Regions from separate parts of the Pseudogracilibacillus sp. SE30717A genome, predicted to be linked through region 1. Evidence: predicted binding sites of a transcription regulator. Region 1 holds the regulator's gene; each other region holds the start of a gene.
What was found. Region 1 encodes LexA, which represses DNA repair genes until DNA is damaged. Its sites were predicted from a motif close to CGAACATATGTTCG; they were not measured.
Positions count from the first base shown of each region.

Region 2: the regulator LexA is predicted to act here: its motif matches at 3,906-3,919, upstream of SPD48_RS07135 (YolD-like family protein).
Region 3: the regulator LexA is predicted to act here: its motif matches at 2,712-2,725, upstream of recA (recombinase RecA).

Region 1 is NZ_JAXHDF010000002.1:236,332-241,538, reverse strand. It holds gene hflX (GTPase HflX) at 1-81, shown strand, start outside; gene SPD48_RS03985 (methionine gamma-lyase family protein) at 78-1,334, shown strand; gene lexA (transcriptional repressor LexA) at 1,462-2,079, opposite strand; gene SPD48_RS03975 (DUF896 domain-containing protein) at 2,301-2,522, shown strand; gene tkt (transketolase) at 2,555-4,549, shown strand; gene SPD48_RS03965 (YneF family protein) at 4,623-4,847, shown strand; gene SPD48_RS03960 (hypothetical protein) at 4,992-5,207, shown strand, end outside.
Region 2 is NZ_JAXHDF010000004.1:25,427-30,633, reverse strand. It holds gene SPD48_RS07160 (superoxide dismutase family protein) at 1-114, shown strand, start outside; gene SPD48_RS07155 (MalY/PatB family protein) at 151-1,323, opposite strand; gene SPD48_RS07150 (glucose-6-phosphate isomerase) at 1,556-2,869, opposite strand; gene SPD48_RS07145 (thioredoxin family protein) at 2,934-3,476, opposite strand; gene SPD48_RS07140 (hypothetical protein) at 3,668-3,799, shown strand; gene SPD48_RS07135 (YolD-like family protein) at 4,128-4,445, shown strand; gene SPD48_RS07130 (hypothetical protein) at 4,843-5,010, opposite strand.
Region 3 is NZ_JAXHDF010000002.1:72,688-77,894, forward strand. It holds gene SPD48_RS03080 (helix-turn-helix domain-containing protein) at 1-672, shown strand, start outside; gene pgsA (CDP-diacylglycerol--glycerol-3-phosphate 3-phosphatidyltransferase) at 796-1,374, shown strand; gene SPD48_RS03090 (competence/damage-inducible protein A) at 1,371-2,615, shown strand; gene recA (recombinase RecA) at 2,793-3,836, shown strand; gene rny (ribonuclease Y) at 4,050-5,207, shown strand, end outside.

The DNA of each region.
Region 1 (5,207 bases):
AATCAATATTATTTAGAAGGATTTATTCCAGAAATACATCCTTTGCAAAGCATAATAAAGGAGCATCATACAAATAGATGATAAACGATTTAGTAGAAAAAGCAGAAAAAGATTGTGAAAAAATATTTAAGCAAATTAATCAAATGGCAGAGTTTAACCAAAGGAAAGTGTTAGAGGCGTTTAGGGAAGAACAAATCGGTGACTTTCATTTTAATTCCACGGATGGATATGGATATGATGACAGTGGTCGTGATGGCATCGAAGCTATTTATGCGCGCGTATTTGGAGGAGAAGATGCACTAGTAAGACCCCAGATTGTCTCGGGAACACATGCGATTTCTACCGCATTATTTGCTTTATTATACCCAGGGGATGAATTACTTTATATAACAGGTAGCCCTTATGATACATTAGAAGAAGTAATCGGAAAGCGGGGAGACAGTGCAGGTTCATTAAAAGATTACAAAATAGGTTATGACGAAGTTCCATTACTAGATAATGGTTCCGTTGATTTAGAGGGGATAAAGAATAAAATCTCTGATAAAACAAAAGTAATCGGGATTCAACGCTCAAAAGGGTATGAAGATCGCCCTTCTTTTACAATGAATGAAATAGAACAAATGATTTCATTCGTAAAAAGTATTAATAAAGATATTATAGTTTTTGTTGATAATTGTTATGGTGAATTTGTTGAAGAGAAAGAGCCTCTACACGTTGGTGCAGATATTATGGCCGGCTCATTAATCAAAAATCCGGGTGGCGGTCTAGTACGAGCGGGAGGGTATATTGTAGGAAGAAAAGAATTAGTATTAAAAGCGGCGAATCGATTAACAGCACCAGGATTAGGGAAAGAGGCAGGTGCAACGCTACATATGTTACAAGAAATGTACCAAGGATTTTTCCTTGCGCCTCATGTAGTAGGCGAGGCATTAAAAGGTGCTGTGTTCACTGCTCGCTTATTAGAATTAATTGGAATAAAAACGACACCACTTTTTAGCGAAAAACGAACAGATATTATACAGACAATTATATTTGGTCAAGAAGAAAGTATGATTAAATTCTGTCAAGCAATCCAGGAACAATCACCAATCAATTCATATGTTTCTCCTTATCCTAGTGAAATGCCTGGGTATGATGACAAAGTAATCATGGCGGCTGGAACGTTTATTCAAGGTTCTAGTATTGAATTGTCTATCGATGGACCAATAAAAGAACCATTTATTGCTTTTATGCAAGGTGGTTTAACATACGCCCATGTGAAAATAGCTGTCACAGAGTCGATTAAGAAGTTAGCAGATGAGAACTTAATTCATTTAAATTTTGTTAACCAGTAAGTAAACATAGAAAAAAGCTAGAATGAAGAGTTACACCCGAAAAGTGCATTATAATCAATGTTACTTTACGGGGAGCCTTCATCTAGCTTTTTATCAAGATAATAACTTTTAACAACTTAATTTCTAATTAAAAATTTCGATATAATCCTACAACTTTACCTAGGATGGATACATTTTTAAGTATTAATGGCTCCATAGAGTCATTTTCTGGTTGCAGTCTAAAATGATCACTTTCTTTATAAAAACGCTTTACAGTCGCCTCATCATCTTCTGTCATCGCTACAACAATTTCTCCGTTATCTGCAGTAGATTGTTGTTTAACTATTACTCTATCTCCACTTAAAATACCAGCATTTATCATACTTTCCCCTACAACTTCGAGCACGAATAAATTATCTTCCGTATGAGCCATTGAACTTGGTACAGGTGTATATTCATCCACATTTTCAATAGCAGTAATAGGAACACCAGCAGTTACTTTCCCAATTAATGGGGCATACCTAGCTATATCTTTTTCAACATTACTCTCGCTCTGGTCTAATATTTCTATCGCTCTCGGTTTTGTTGGATCTCGTCTTATGTATCCTTTATTTTCAATTCGTTCTAAATGCCCATGTACAGTTGAACTTGAGGCTAATCCAACTGCTTTCGCTATTTCTCTAACTGAAGGGGGATACCCTTTCATTTCTACTTCACTTTTAATAAAATCAAAAATCATTTGCTGCCTTTTAGAGAGCTTCTGCATCTTGCGTCACCTCACGTTAATTTATTAATTTAATAGTACCATTTCATAGCGAGAAGTCAAACATAAGTTCTATATTTACAACAATCAGATGTTTAAACTTGAAAGAGAAGCCTCTTAAGCATAATATAGAATAGTGTGTATATTTATAATTGAAATTTTTTACTAAATGGCATTAATTAAGTACAATAGTAAAATAGAAAGTGATATTGAGGTGATCAAGCATGATGTCCAAGGAAAAATTAAACCGAATAAATTACCTCTCAAAAAAGTCAAAAGCGGAAGGACTTACAGTAGAAGAAAAAGAAGAGCAGAAAAAACTGCGAACAGAATATTTACAAAATATGAGACAATCATTTAAAAACCAAATAAGTACTCTTACTGTAATAGATCCAGAAGGCAATGATGTTACACCCGATAAAGTTAAAAAATTAAGAAAAAAATAAAATAAAGACCTTGAAAGGGAGATAAAATAATAATGCATATTGAGCAGCGTTCGATTAATACAATTCGTACTTTATCTATTGATGCAATTGAAAAGGCTAATTCAGGACACCCAGGACTACCAATGGGAGCAGCTCCGATGGCGTATTCGTTATTTACCGATTTTATGAACCATAATCCAAAAAATTCGAAATGGTTTAACCGTGATCGTTTTGTTCTTTCAGCAGGTCATGGTTCAATGCTATTATATAGTCTTCTTCATTTATCAGGTTACGATGTAACAATGGATGATATTAAAAGTTTCCGTCAGTTTAAGTCAAGAACTCCTGGTCATCCAGAAGTGTTGGATACAGATGGGGTAGAAGCAACGACTGGCCCATTAGGACAAGGGGTAGCAATGGCTGTAGGAATGGCTATGGCAGAAGCTCATCTCGCTGCTAAATTTAATAAAGATGACTTTAACATAATTGATCATTATACATACTCATTAGTTGGTGACGGAGATATTATGGAAGGTATTTCCCATGAAGCCGCATCACTCGCTGGCCATTTAGGATTAGGAAAATTAATTGTTTTATACGATTCAAATGATATTTCATTAGATGGTGATTTAGACCGTTCATTTTCAGATAATACACAAAAAAGATTTGAAGCCTATAACTGGCAAGTGATCCGTGTGGAAGATGGAAATGATATTTCTGAAATCAGACAAGCATTAAAACTTGCTAAAGAAAATAAAGATCAACCTACATTAATTGAAATTAAAACGATTATCGGCTATGGCTCACCTAATAAATCTAATTCTTCATCTTCTCATGGTGCACCATTAGGGGCGGATGAAGTAAAATTAACAAAAGAATATTATGAATGGGCTCATGATGAATTTCATGTGGCTGATGAAGTCTATAAAGATTTTGAAGACAAAGTGATTAATAAAGGAACACAGTTAGAAAAAGAATGGACCGACTTATTAGCTGCATATGAAAAGGCATTTCCAGAACAAGCAGTTGAGCTGAAATTGGCGATCGAAAACAAGCTACCAGAGGGATGGACCGAAACTTTGCCAAAATATGAAGCAGGTAAAGACTCGTTAGCAACAAGAGTAGCATCTAGTGATGTCATTAATGCAGTTGCAAAGTCTGTACCAAACTTTTTTGGAGGAAGTGCAGACTTAGCAAGCTCTAACAATACAATGATGAAAGAAAATGCAGATTTTACAAAAGAAAGTTATGATGGCAAAAATATTTGGTTTGGTGTACGCGAATTTGCGATGGGGGCTGCATTAAATGGAATGGCCTTACATGGAGGATTAAAGGTTTATGGTGGTACGTTCTTTGTGTTTAGTGATTATTTACGTGCTGCAATCCGTTTATCAGCAATTATGAAAACACCAGTTACGTATGTGTTTACTCATGATTCAATTGCCGTTGGTGAAGATGGACCAACTCATGAACCGGTGGAACAACTACCTTCTCTAAGAGCAATGCCAAGCTTGTCCGTGATTCGACCAGCTGACGGGAATGAAACTCAGGCTGCATGGCGCTTAGCATTAGAGACAACTGATCAACCAACTGTTCTTGTATTAACTCGTCAAGGGTTACCTACGTTACCTGAAACAGATGAAAATGCATATGAAGGTGTTAAAAAAGGAGCTTATATTGTAAGTGACGCTCAAAAAGAACCAGAAGCTATATTATTGGCAACAGGTTCTGAAGTTAGCTTAGCAGTTGAAGCTCAAAAAGCATTATTAGAAAAAAATATTGATGTTCGAGTTGTAAGTATGCCATCATGGGATCGTTTTGAAGCCCAGGACTCAGCGTATAAAGAGAAAATAATCCCATCAAATGTCAAAAAACGTGTTGCTATTGAAATGGCGTCTTCCTTAGGGTGGGAACGTTACACTGGAGACGAGGGCTCGATCATTGCTGTGAATACATTCGGCGCATCAGGAAAAGGTGATGTTGTCGTAAAAGAATATGGTTTTACAGTAGAAAATATTATTAGCCATGTGGAAGATTTACTAGACTAATCTTTTACGTTTGTCTTATCATATCGAATTGTTTATACTGTAAAAGGAATTAGTTTAAGGAGGAAGTTGTCTCATGTCAACAATATGGGTAGTGCTAATTGCTCTTTTAGCATTAATTGCGGGAGTTGCGCTTGGATTTTTCATTGCAAGAAAATACATGATGAACTATTTAAAAAAGAATCCACCAATTAATGAACAAATGTTACGTACGTTAATGATGCAAATGGGTCAAAAGCCGTCGCAAAAGAAAATCAATCAAATGATGCGTGCAATGAGCAATCAAATGGATAAGAAATAAAAAAAATATGCCGCTCTCTTTTACTATTTGTAAAGGAGGTGGCTTTTTTCATAGATTTTTATGTAATTTCTTGTTAAGATAAATGTTACATCTGCCCCTCCGCTTACATACAATAATTTAGAATAGTGTATGGAGGGAAAAAACATGGTAAACCAAAATTATCATACAATCATTTTTCAACCAGTTAGAAGTGCTAATTATTTATCTCCGAATAATAATCTGTTGCTACAACCAGGCTATATAAGGACACAGGTCGCAGGAAGAGTAAACGAGTATTTAGCTAGAGGGCTAGCATATATTCAATATATAATTAAAATGCTTCAATCGAGTACTCCATTTTTCGAAAAATATGGACCTGTT
Region 2 (5,207 bases), on a different contig from region 1:
CAAATTAGTGGAGACTCAGGTGAACGGATTATTTGTGGAGAAATTAAGGAGAAAAAAGGGGAAGTCGATAAAGAAAAACCGTCAGATCCAACTGATAAGAAAGAAAAAAAGTGACGTATTACTTCCGTCACTTTTTAAAATGAAATTTTATTAAATTTTGTTTACCGCTTGGACAATTCGGTTTACACCTTCACGCAAAGTTTCCTTTGGGCATGCAATATTAATACGCATAAAATGTTCGCCATCTTTTCCATAAGCAGAGCCAGGATTTAAACCGACTTTTGCCTGTTCAATCATAAATGTTTGTAAATCTTTATCACTTAAGTTTAATTTTTTACAATCGATCCACAATAGATAGGTCGCTTCAGAGTCAATGACGTTTAATTTCCCATTTGTTTCATTTTCTAAGACCGTTCGAACATACTTTTTATTATCTTCAATTACGTCCATTAACTCGCTAAGCCAAGCTGCTCCGTGGGTATATGCCGCTTCCATAGCAATAACACCCATTGTGTTTAACATACTAAAACCTTGTTGAGCAAGATCACGATTGATGATCATTCTTTTTTTCGGATCAGGTGTAACTAAAAAAGAAGCTTGTAATCCTGCTAAATTAAATGTTTTGGTAGGGGACATACATGTGATCGTTTGTTTACTTATTTCTTCTGACAAAGAAGCGACAGGAATATGTTTATAGTCGTTAAATACTAAATCTGCATGAATTTCATCTGCTAAAATAAGTACATTATATTTTAAACAAAGTCTAGCCATTTCGAGTAATTCGTCTTTTGTCCATACTCTTCCAACAGGATTATGAGGAGAGCATAAGATAAATGCTTTAACCCCTAGTTTTAATTTCTCTTCAAAGTCTTTAAAGTCAATTTCATATTTTTCACCATTAAAAACTAGCGAATTTTCTACTACTTCGCGCTTCCCATTTCGGATAATATTGAAAAACGGCGTATACACGGGAGTTTGCAATAAAATCTTATCATTTTCCTCGGTGAAAGATTGAATGGCAATATGTAAACTTGTAATAACACCAGGGCTAAAAGAAAGCCAGTTTTTGTTAATATTCCAGTCATGTTGCTTTTCGACCCAGTTCACCACTTTTTCTTGAATTTCATCATTGATTACGGTATAACCGTAAATTCCATGTTCAGCACGTTTTTTTAGGGCTTCATTTACCTCTTTAGGCGCTTTAAAATCCATATCAGCAACCCACATAGGCAATACATCTTCCGTTTTAAACACTGCTTGAAGATGATCCCATTTGTAAGAGTGAGTATGTTTTCGATCATACACTGTATTAAAATCTACCATCTTTTTTTCCTCCTTACTTTCAGTTATTAATTATTATAAAGAAGTTAATCGCAAAAAACGACTATTGTAGAATAGGCTTTATAAAAAAGGGCAAAAAAAGAGCAAAGCGATTACCGCTTTGCCTACAGGGGGAATACGAGAAAGTCTTACACTACTAAGTATACCCAGGTATTTTTATTTTAAACAAAAATTTAAAAGTTTTTTTAAGAAAGTATTAAATGTTATTTTCTTATTAATTATTTGGTTTTCCAAGAAGGCGGAACATATTAGTTTTATATGCTTCTACACCAGGTTGGTCAAAAGGATTAACTCCTAATAAATATCCGCTAATTGCACAAGATTTTTCGAAGAAATATACGATATAGCCAAATGTAAATGCATCTAATTCAGGAAGAGTGATAACAAAATTAGGGACCCCTCCATCTGTGTGAGCGAGCAATGCACCTTCAAATGCTTTTTTATTTACTTCATCAACGGTTTTTCCAGCCAAATAATTTAGACCATCCATATCTTGTTTTTCCAGTTCGATGGTGATATCTTTACGCGACTTTTCCACTTGTAGAATCGTTTGGAAAAGATGTCGTTCTCCTTCCTGGATGTATTGTCCAAGAGAGTGAAGATCGGTTGAAAAACTGGCTGCGGCCGGGAAGATACCTTTTCCGTTTTTTCCTTCACTTTCACCAAATAGTTGTTTCCACCACTCCTGAAAATAATGGAAACGTGGTTCATAACTTATAAGGAGTTCAATAAGCTTTCCATCTTGATATAGTAGATTACGAAGCGCAGCATACTGGTATGCTGGGTTTGAATCTAAGTCTGGAGAAGCTAATTCGGTCATTGCCAATTTCGCGCCTTCCATCATACTTTCAATTGATATGCCGCTAACAGCGATTGGCAATAATCCAACTGCAGTTAATACCGAATACCTTCCCCCAACATCATCTGGAATAATAAAGGATTCATACTCTTCTTGGTCAGCTAAACTCTTTAATGCTCCAGACTCCTTATCAGTTGTCACGTAAATACGTTTTCTTGCTTCGATTTGACCATATTTATTTTCTAAAAACTTTTTGAAAATACGAAAGGCAATTGCAGGCTCTGTCGTTGTTCCACTTTTAGAAATAACGTTAATGGATATATCTTGGTCACCGATAATGTCAAAAAGTTCATCCATATATGTAGCACTTATATGATGTCCGACAAAAATTATTTTTGGAACTCTTCGTTGTTCTTTTGATAGCTCATTTTGAAAGGAATGAGTAAGTAATTCAATGGCTGCTCTAGCACCTAAATAGGATCCACCGATACCAATAACGAGTAAAATATCGCTATCTTTTTGAATTTGTTTCGCAGAGGCTTGAATCCTGCTGAATTCTTGCTTATCGTACGAATTCGGTAAATTTAGCCATCCAAGATAGTCACTGCCTAATCCTGTTTTATTATGTAGTTGTTCGTGGATAGAATGAACATCTGATTTCATTTCTGACAATGTTTGTTGGTTAATAAATGAATTAGTTTTACTATAATCAAAACGAATATGTGTCACTATTACTTCCTCCAAGTTAGTATGCCGGGACCGCTTCTTCACAGTCCCAACAAATATGTTAGCCTTACAGTAATGTTTTTTTCATATCTTCATAAACATAATTCCAAATTTCTTTATCTGTAGTGAATTTGTTTCCGATTTCATCAACATATTTTTGAAATGCTTCTTTGTATCCTGGACTCTCTTTATCTGGAATATCTTGTTTTAATTCTGATACATATGACTCAACTTCTGGAGCCATTGGTCCCCACTTAGCAATTTCATTTCCTTCGTTATCGATAAAAATAACAATTGGGATATAACGTTTGTCGTTAGTTAAATAACGATCCATCACTTCTAAATTTTCATCACGTCGTAAAAAACGAATCGGAATGCCGGCTTCTTCAACGATATTTAGTAGGATTGGTATGTCTAACATACAATGTCCACACCATACTTCGGCAAGTACAAGTGTGCGGATGTTTTCCTTAGAATGCAATGTAGATTTATCATCATCTGGGATTGTAAAATTATTATAAATAGTCATGAATGAATCTCGGTGTTTGTCTAAGGAAGACATATATTCTTCTTTAGTAATTCCTCGTTCAAACCAAGTATTTAAATCCATTTGTAATTACACTCCTTTTTTTAATCGATTACATACTAATAGTTTACCTAAAGAGTAGGTAAACGTAAATATTTACTACTTACTAATTTCTACGCTAGATGATTGTACGATAATTTATAAGCAATCAGGATTTAATGCAGATCATGGAAGTTTATGTAGAAAGTGAAACTAGAAGGCGCAGGTGAAGTTTCATGAAGGAATTATTGAATAATGACCCGTTTAAGTATTATTGGTCATACGATTTCAAAGAATTTTTAGACGCAAATGACAAAAATAACTGGTTAATTCGAATTTTACAAACACAAGAAAAGTATATAGGATAAAACGATCTAATTTTGGCTTAATCGGGTCGGAGTTATTTTTTATCCTTTTCATCATTTTTCCAGTAGTAAAGAAACGTTTGTTCTCATATAATAATTTTATAGGAGGGGAACAAATGTACGTAATGAATTGTTGAAATATGTAAAGCGTAATAGAACTTTAATCATTATATATATTGATGATAAAGGAATGGTGACGAAAAGAATTGTAAAAGTGTTTAAAATGAATAGTACTACTTTTTACAGTTTACTGTTACTTACGTGATGCTAGACGAACGTTTAAAATAAATAATTTGTTAACGGCCGTTCCTCTAATGAAAGGGGTGGTAATATGAAAGTCAACGATAGAGGTACGATAAAGTGGACAGCATTAATGCTACCAGAGCATGTAGAGATGCTTAATAAAATGTGGGAGGAACAGGAATATAAATATATGCCTGAACTGGATGAACAACAGATTGCAGAAAATAGTTTCCTGCTACAAGAAGCACTAGCTAACGATTTGGAAATTAAAATAAAATATTATAAAGATCATGATCATAAAATAATTGTTGGCTATTTATTGCATGTTGATATTTTAAATAAGAAATTATATTTAAAGGATATTGAAATAAAAATTGAAAACATTATAGAAGTAACAATTTTATAATTAACGAGGACTTTAAATTGAATTAGGATGTGATCAATGGAAATATAATAGTGAAGTATATCCCATCTTTCGTAGATGGAATTTATACGGTTATTAAAGAAAAAACAAATGCATCAGTGAAAATTAGGTTCTCTGAATGAGATCTATTCAGTTGAATGTGCCGGATGTGGAAATACAGATCGATTGTAACGGTGAGAAAGTAAGTAAAAATAAACCTTCCAAGGAATAATGTATGTACAAAAATTCAAACATTTCAGAGATACTCATACAGAAATGTATAAGGATATGCGAGAGGAACAATTTGAATAAATATCTGTTTTATAGCATTTATCATAATGATAATGAAAAAGAAAGTATTAGTACAAGTGAAGGAACGAATAGAGAAAGGAAGAAAACATTAATCCTCCTTTTCCCCGAAATTTAAACCGTTTAATTTACTTGAAATTTCTTTCAGTATATCGTTTCGTTCTCTCTGGGCGTTAATTAAGCTAATTGCAAACCAAATAATAAATACGAAAATGGCAATATAAATTAACAATGGAATTAATGAAAATAAAGAAAACATGTGGCACCTCCTTTTAATATTGGAAATTATAACATAGTAGCAGAAGTGATCCAATGGAAATCAAGACAAATATATACCATCCAGTATATAATAACCATTCGAAGAGTTTATTCCAATTCATAAATTGTGGAATCAGATAAAGGCTCTTTTCTATGTTCTAAGCGGTGCTAGGTTTTGAAATTTTGTCTTAGAAATCA
Region 3 (5,207 bases), 160 kb from region 1:
GAAGGTAAAATTCAAACGGAAGAAGAACAAACTGTTCAATATACTAGGATGGAGAGATCTAGGCGTACCAGGCCGTCAAAAGGCGGTACTTCAATTTTTTCTCTTCTGCCTTCCGTTATCGTTATTATATTAGTTATAGGTATTATTTTTGTTGCATGGACGCTATACCAAAAAACTTTATTGAATTCAGATGATAAAGTAGAAGATCATCAGGAGAATGATGAAATTATCCGTAGTGTAGATGAACCGGACGCAGAAGATGGTGCGGATGAAGAAGATCAGGTTAATCAGGAAAATGATAAGGATACGGAAAATGAACAACCAAATGACTCATCTAGTTTTACAGTAGTAGAAACGGGAACAGGAAACTCTCCAGTATCCGAACTTGATTTTACTTATTCGGGTGAACAAGTTGAAGTGACTTTTGATGTTACTGACTCGGTTTATGTTGACGTAAAAGGAGCTAGTGATACAACTTATTTAGCAGTTACGTTAGATCCAAGTGTTGAAGGCGAGACAATTGATGTTTCAAATGAAGAAAGAATTTTCTTTAATATCGGAAATACAACAGGACTAACAATTAATATAAATGGAGTACCATTAGAATATCCAATTGACGCACAAGAGAAAGTTCATCAAAAATTATGGATCAACTTAAAACATAATGAATAACCTAATCGCCCCTCTAGTCGATATGAGGGGCTTTTTTCAGCTAGGACAACTTTATTTAGAGTAGGATCTTTTTTAAAAGGGTATTATTTTATAAAGACTTTTTGTAGAAAGGTGATTGAAGTAATGAATATACCAAACAAAATAACATTATCACGAATTTGTTTAATCCCAATTTTTATTATTATACTTAGTGTAGATTTTAACTGGGGAGAATGGTCAATTGGAACAACCTCTTTACCTGTTTCCCATTTCGTAGCAGCATTAATATTTTTAGTTGCATCTTTAACAGATTGGCTTGATGGATATTATGCTAGAAAATATCATTTAGTGACAAATATGGGTAAATTTTTAGACCCTTTAGCAGATAAATTACTTGTATCCGCTGCATATATCTTATTGGTTGAATTAGATTTAGCTGCTGCATGGATTGTAATATTAATTATTAGTCGAGAATTTGCAGTAACTGGTTTAAGGTTAGTTGCAGCTGGAGAAGGGGTAGTTTTAGCTGCAAGTAATATGGGTAAGTTAAAAACCGTATCGCAAATAAGCTCGATTGCATTTTTATTACTACATAATTATCCATTTTCTTATCTAGCTATCCCGTTTGATACAATCCTCCTATATATTGCATTGATTTTGACGACTTGGTCTGGAATTGAATATTTTATTAAAAATTGGCATGTAATGAGGGATTCAAAATGAAAAAAACATTAAATACTGAGATTATTGCAGTCGGAACAGAATTACTACTTGGACAAATCGCAAATACGAATGCGCAGTGGGTATCTGAGCAGCTTGCAGCGAGTGGAATTAATACGTTTTACCATACAGTCGTTGGAGATAATTTAGATAGAATTACAACTATTTTTAAACAGGCAAAAAAACGCTCGAATGTCGTCATAATTACTGGTGGATTAGGTCCTACAGAAGATGATTTATCGCGTGAAGCTTTTCAAAAAATAAGTGACATTCCAATCGTTGAAGAGCCTGAAGCACTGAGAAAAATTGAACAATTTTATGAACAGCAACAAACGACCATGACACCTAATAATAAAAGGCAAGCCAGAGTATTTAAAGATTCAACAGTATTAACGAATAAAGTTGGAATGGCTCCGGGAAATATTGTTGATTATGACGATGTAACGTGGATTTTTCTCCCTGGAGTTCCAAGAGAAATGAAACAATTGTTTTTGGATGGCGTTCTTCCTTTTTTAAAAGAGAGAAATGGAGAGATGATTCTACAATCCATGGTACTAAAATTTACCGGAATTGGGGAATCAGCTCTTGAACATAAATTAAGTAAAATAATTGCGACACAACAAAATCCTACAATAGCACCGCTTGCTCAACAAGATGGAGTAACCATTCGTTTAACGGCTAAAGCTGTAACTCATGACGAAGCGAATGAATTATTAGAACGAACAAAAACAACTATTTTAAAAGAAGTTGGCAATTATTTCTTTGGAATTAACGAGGAACGATTAGAAGAAATGATTTTCTCATTACTTCAATCACAGCATAAACGTATAGCTGCAGCCGAAAGTTTAACAGGTGGATTATTTGCCGATCGTTTCGTTTCTTTAAATGGTGCTTCAACTATATTTGCTGGAGGAATTGTATGTTACGATCCTGAGGTAAAGCGTAATGTTTTGAAAGTGTCTGATCAAACGCTTCAGGAATATGGCACGGTAAGTGAAGAATGTGCAAGTGAGTTAGCTAAAAACGCTTCGGAAATTTTAAATGCAGATATAGGAATTAGTTTTACGGGTGTAGCTGGCCCGCTTAAGGCTGAAGGTAAACAAGTCGGTACTGTATATATTAGTATTTATGATAAAGAAGGATATGAGCATGTAGAGAAATGTTATTTTCAAGGGGATCGAAATCAAATCCGTAATCGAACAGTATTAAAAGGATTAGAAATTTTGTTTAATTACTTAAAATAGTATTTTTACTACATATTTTTGATAGATTTTAGAAATTTCATAACGTTATAATATTACATTAATGAATTTTCAAGTAGATTTAGGAGCAAAAAACCTAGAACGTGCATTCGCATATTATTTGTATATTAATAGAAAAAAAGGTATGATATATATAGTTAATTAGGGGAGGTAAACGTATTGAGCGATAAACAAAAAGCATTAGATGAAGCGTTACGAAAAATTGAAAAACAATTTGGAAAAGGTTCTGTTATGAAACTAGGTGAAGATGCAGAACGTAAAATAGATACAATCCCAAGTGGATCTTTAGCACTTGATGTGGCATTAGGAATTGGAGGCTACCCGAAAGGTCGTGTTATTGAGATATACGGGCCTGAATCATCAGGTAAAACAACCGTCGCTCTACATGCAATTGCAGAAGCACAAAAAATGGGTGGCCAAGCGGCATTCATTGATGCAGAACATGCCCTTGATCCAAATTATGCAAGAGCACTTGGAGTAAATATTGATGAGTTATTACTTTCTCAGCCAGATACTGGTGAACAAGCACTGGAGATTGCGGAAGCTCTCGTACGAAGCGGTGCGATCGATATTATTGTTGTTGACTCCGTCGCAGCATTAGTACCAAGTGCTGAAATTGAAGGCGAAATGGGTGATGCGCATGTTGGATTGCAAGCTCGATTAATGTCTCAGGCATTACGTAAACTGTCCGGTGCGATTAATAAGTCGAAAACAATTGCGATTTTTATTAACCAGATTCGTGAAAAAGTTGGAGTAATGTTTGGTAATCCAGAAACAACACCTGGAGGACGAGCGCTCAAATTCTATTCATCTGTAAGACTAGAAGTGCGACGTGCCGAAACGCTAAAACAAGGAACTGAAATGGTTGGAAATAAAACAAGAATTAAAGTTGTGAAAAATAAGGTCGCACCTCCATTTAAACAGGCAATGGTAGATATTATGTACGGAGAAGGAATTTCACGTGAAGGTGAAATATTAGATATCGGTGCCGAGCTTGATGTTGTTGAAAAAAGTGGTGCTTGGTATTCTTACAACGGTGAAAGATTAGGACAAGGAAGAGAAAATGCAAAACAATTCTTACTTGAAAATGAAGCAATGGCAGAAGAAATTCATCAAGCTATCCGTGATCATTACCAATTAGATGAAACACCTGAATCCGCTGATTTTCCCACTGAATTGATTGAAGAAGAAACTGAGATTTAACTTGAATAACCTTTACTTTTCATTGTTTCAATGAGAGTAAGGGTTTTTTTAATTTAATAATAGAAAAACCTTTCTATTGACAATGATTATTGGTACAATTAAAATTAAGTTGTATAATTTTATAATTTCAGTTATACAATTTAAACCTTATTGATATGGTATATGCCGACAATAATGAATTTAACAATTTCATAGCAATAGGAGGTGAAGAACGTGGACAATCCTATACTCATCTCCATTTTGCTCGCCCTAGTCCTAATCGTCGGTATTGTTGTTGGTTATCTGATTCGTAAATCAATTGCAGAAGCTAAAATTTCGAGTGCAGAAAATTTAGCAAAACAAATTGTTGATGAAGCACGTCGGAATGCAGATGCTGCTAAAAAAGAAGCACTGCTTGAAGCAAAAGAAGAAAGTCATGTATTTCGTCAGCAAGCTGAGGAAGAATTACGTGAACGTCGTTTAGAGATTCAAAAACAGGAAGATCGTTTAATCCAAAAAGAAGAAATTCTAGACAAGAAAAGTGTAACGTTTGATAAGCGTGAACTTTCTTTAGAAAAAAGAGAGCAAAATCTAGCAGAAAAACAACAACAAATTGAAGAAATGGAAAGCAAAGTGGAAGCTGTACTAGTTAAGCAACAAACGGAGCTTGAACGCATTTCTGGATATACAAATGACCAAGCAAAACAAGTTATTTTAACGCGTGTAGAAAATGATTTAAAACAGGAAACAGCAATAATGATCAAGGAGGCGGAAAATCGCACTAAAGAAGAAGCAGATAAAAAAGCAAAACATTTATTATCACTCGCTTTACAACGATGTGCCGCAGATCATGTAGCTGAAACTACTGTATCGGTAATAAACTTGCCAAACGATGAAATGAAAGGTCGAATTATCGGACGCGAAGGTCGAAACATTCGGACCCTTGAAACATTAACTGGGATAGATTTAATTATCGATGATACACCAGAAGCCGTTATTTTATCAGGATTTGATCCGATCAGACGCGAAATTGCACGTCTTGCATTAGAAAAGTTAGTTCAGGATGGTAGAATTCATCCTGCACGAATTGAAGAAATGGTCGATAAAGCAAGACGTGAAGTGGATGAACATATCCGGGAGATCGGAGAAGAAACAACTTTTGAAGTTGGTGTACATGGTTTACACCCAGATCTGATTAAAATACTTGGCCGATTAAAATATCGTACTAGCTATGGTCAAAATGTGTTGAAGCATTCGATGGAAGTTGCCTACCTAACCGGACTGCTTGCAGCCGAATTAGGTGAGGACGAAGTGCTAGCTAGAAGGGCAGGTTTACTCCACGACATTGGAAAAGCAATTGACCATGAAGTGGAAGGTAGTCACGTTGAAATA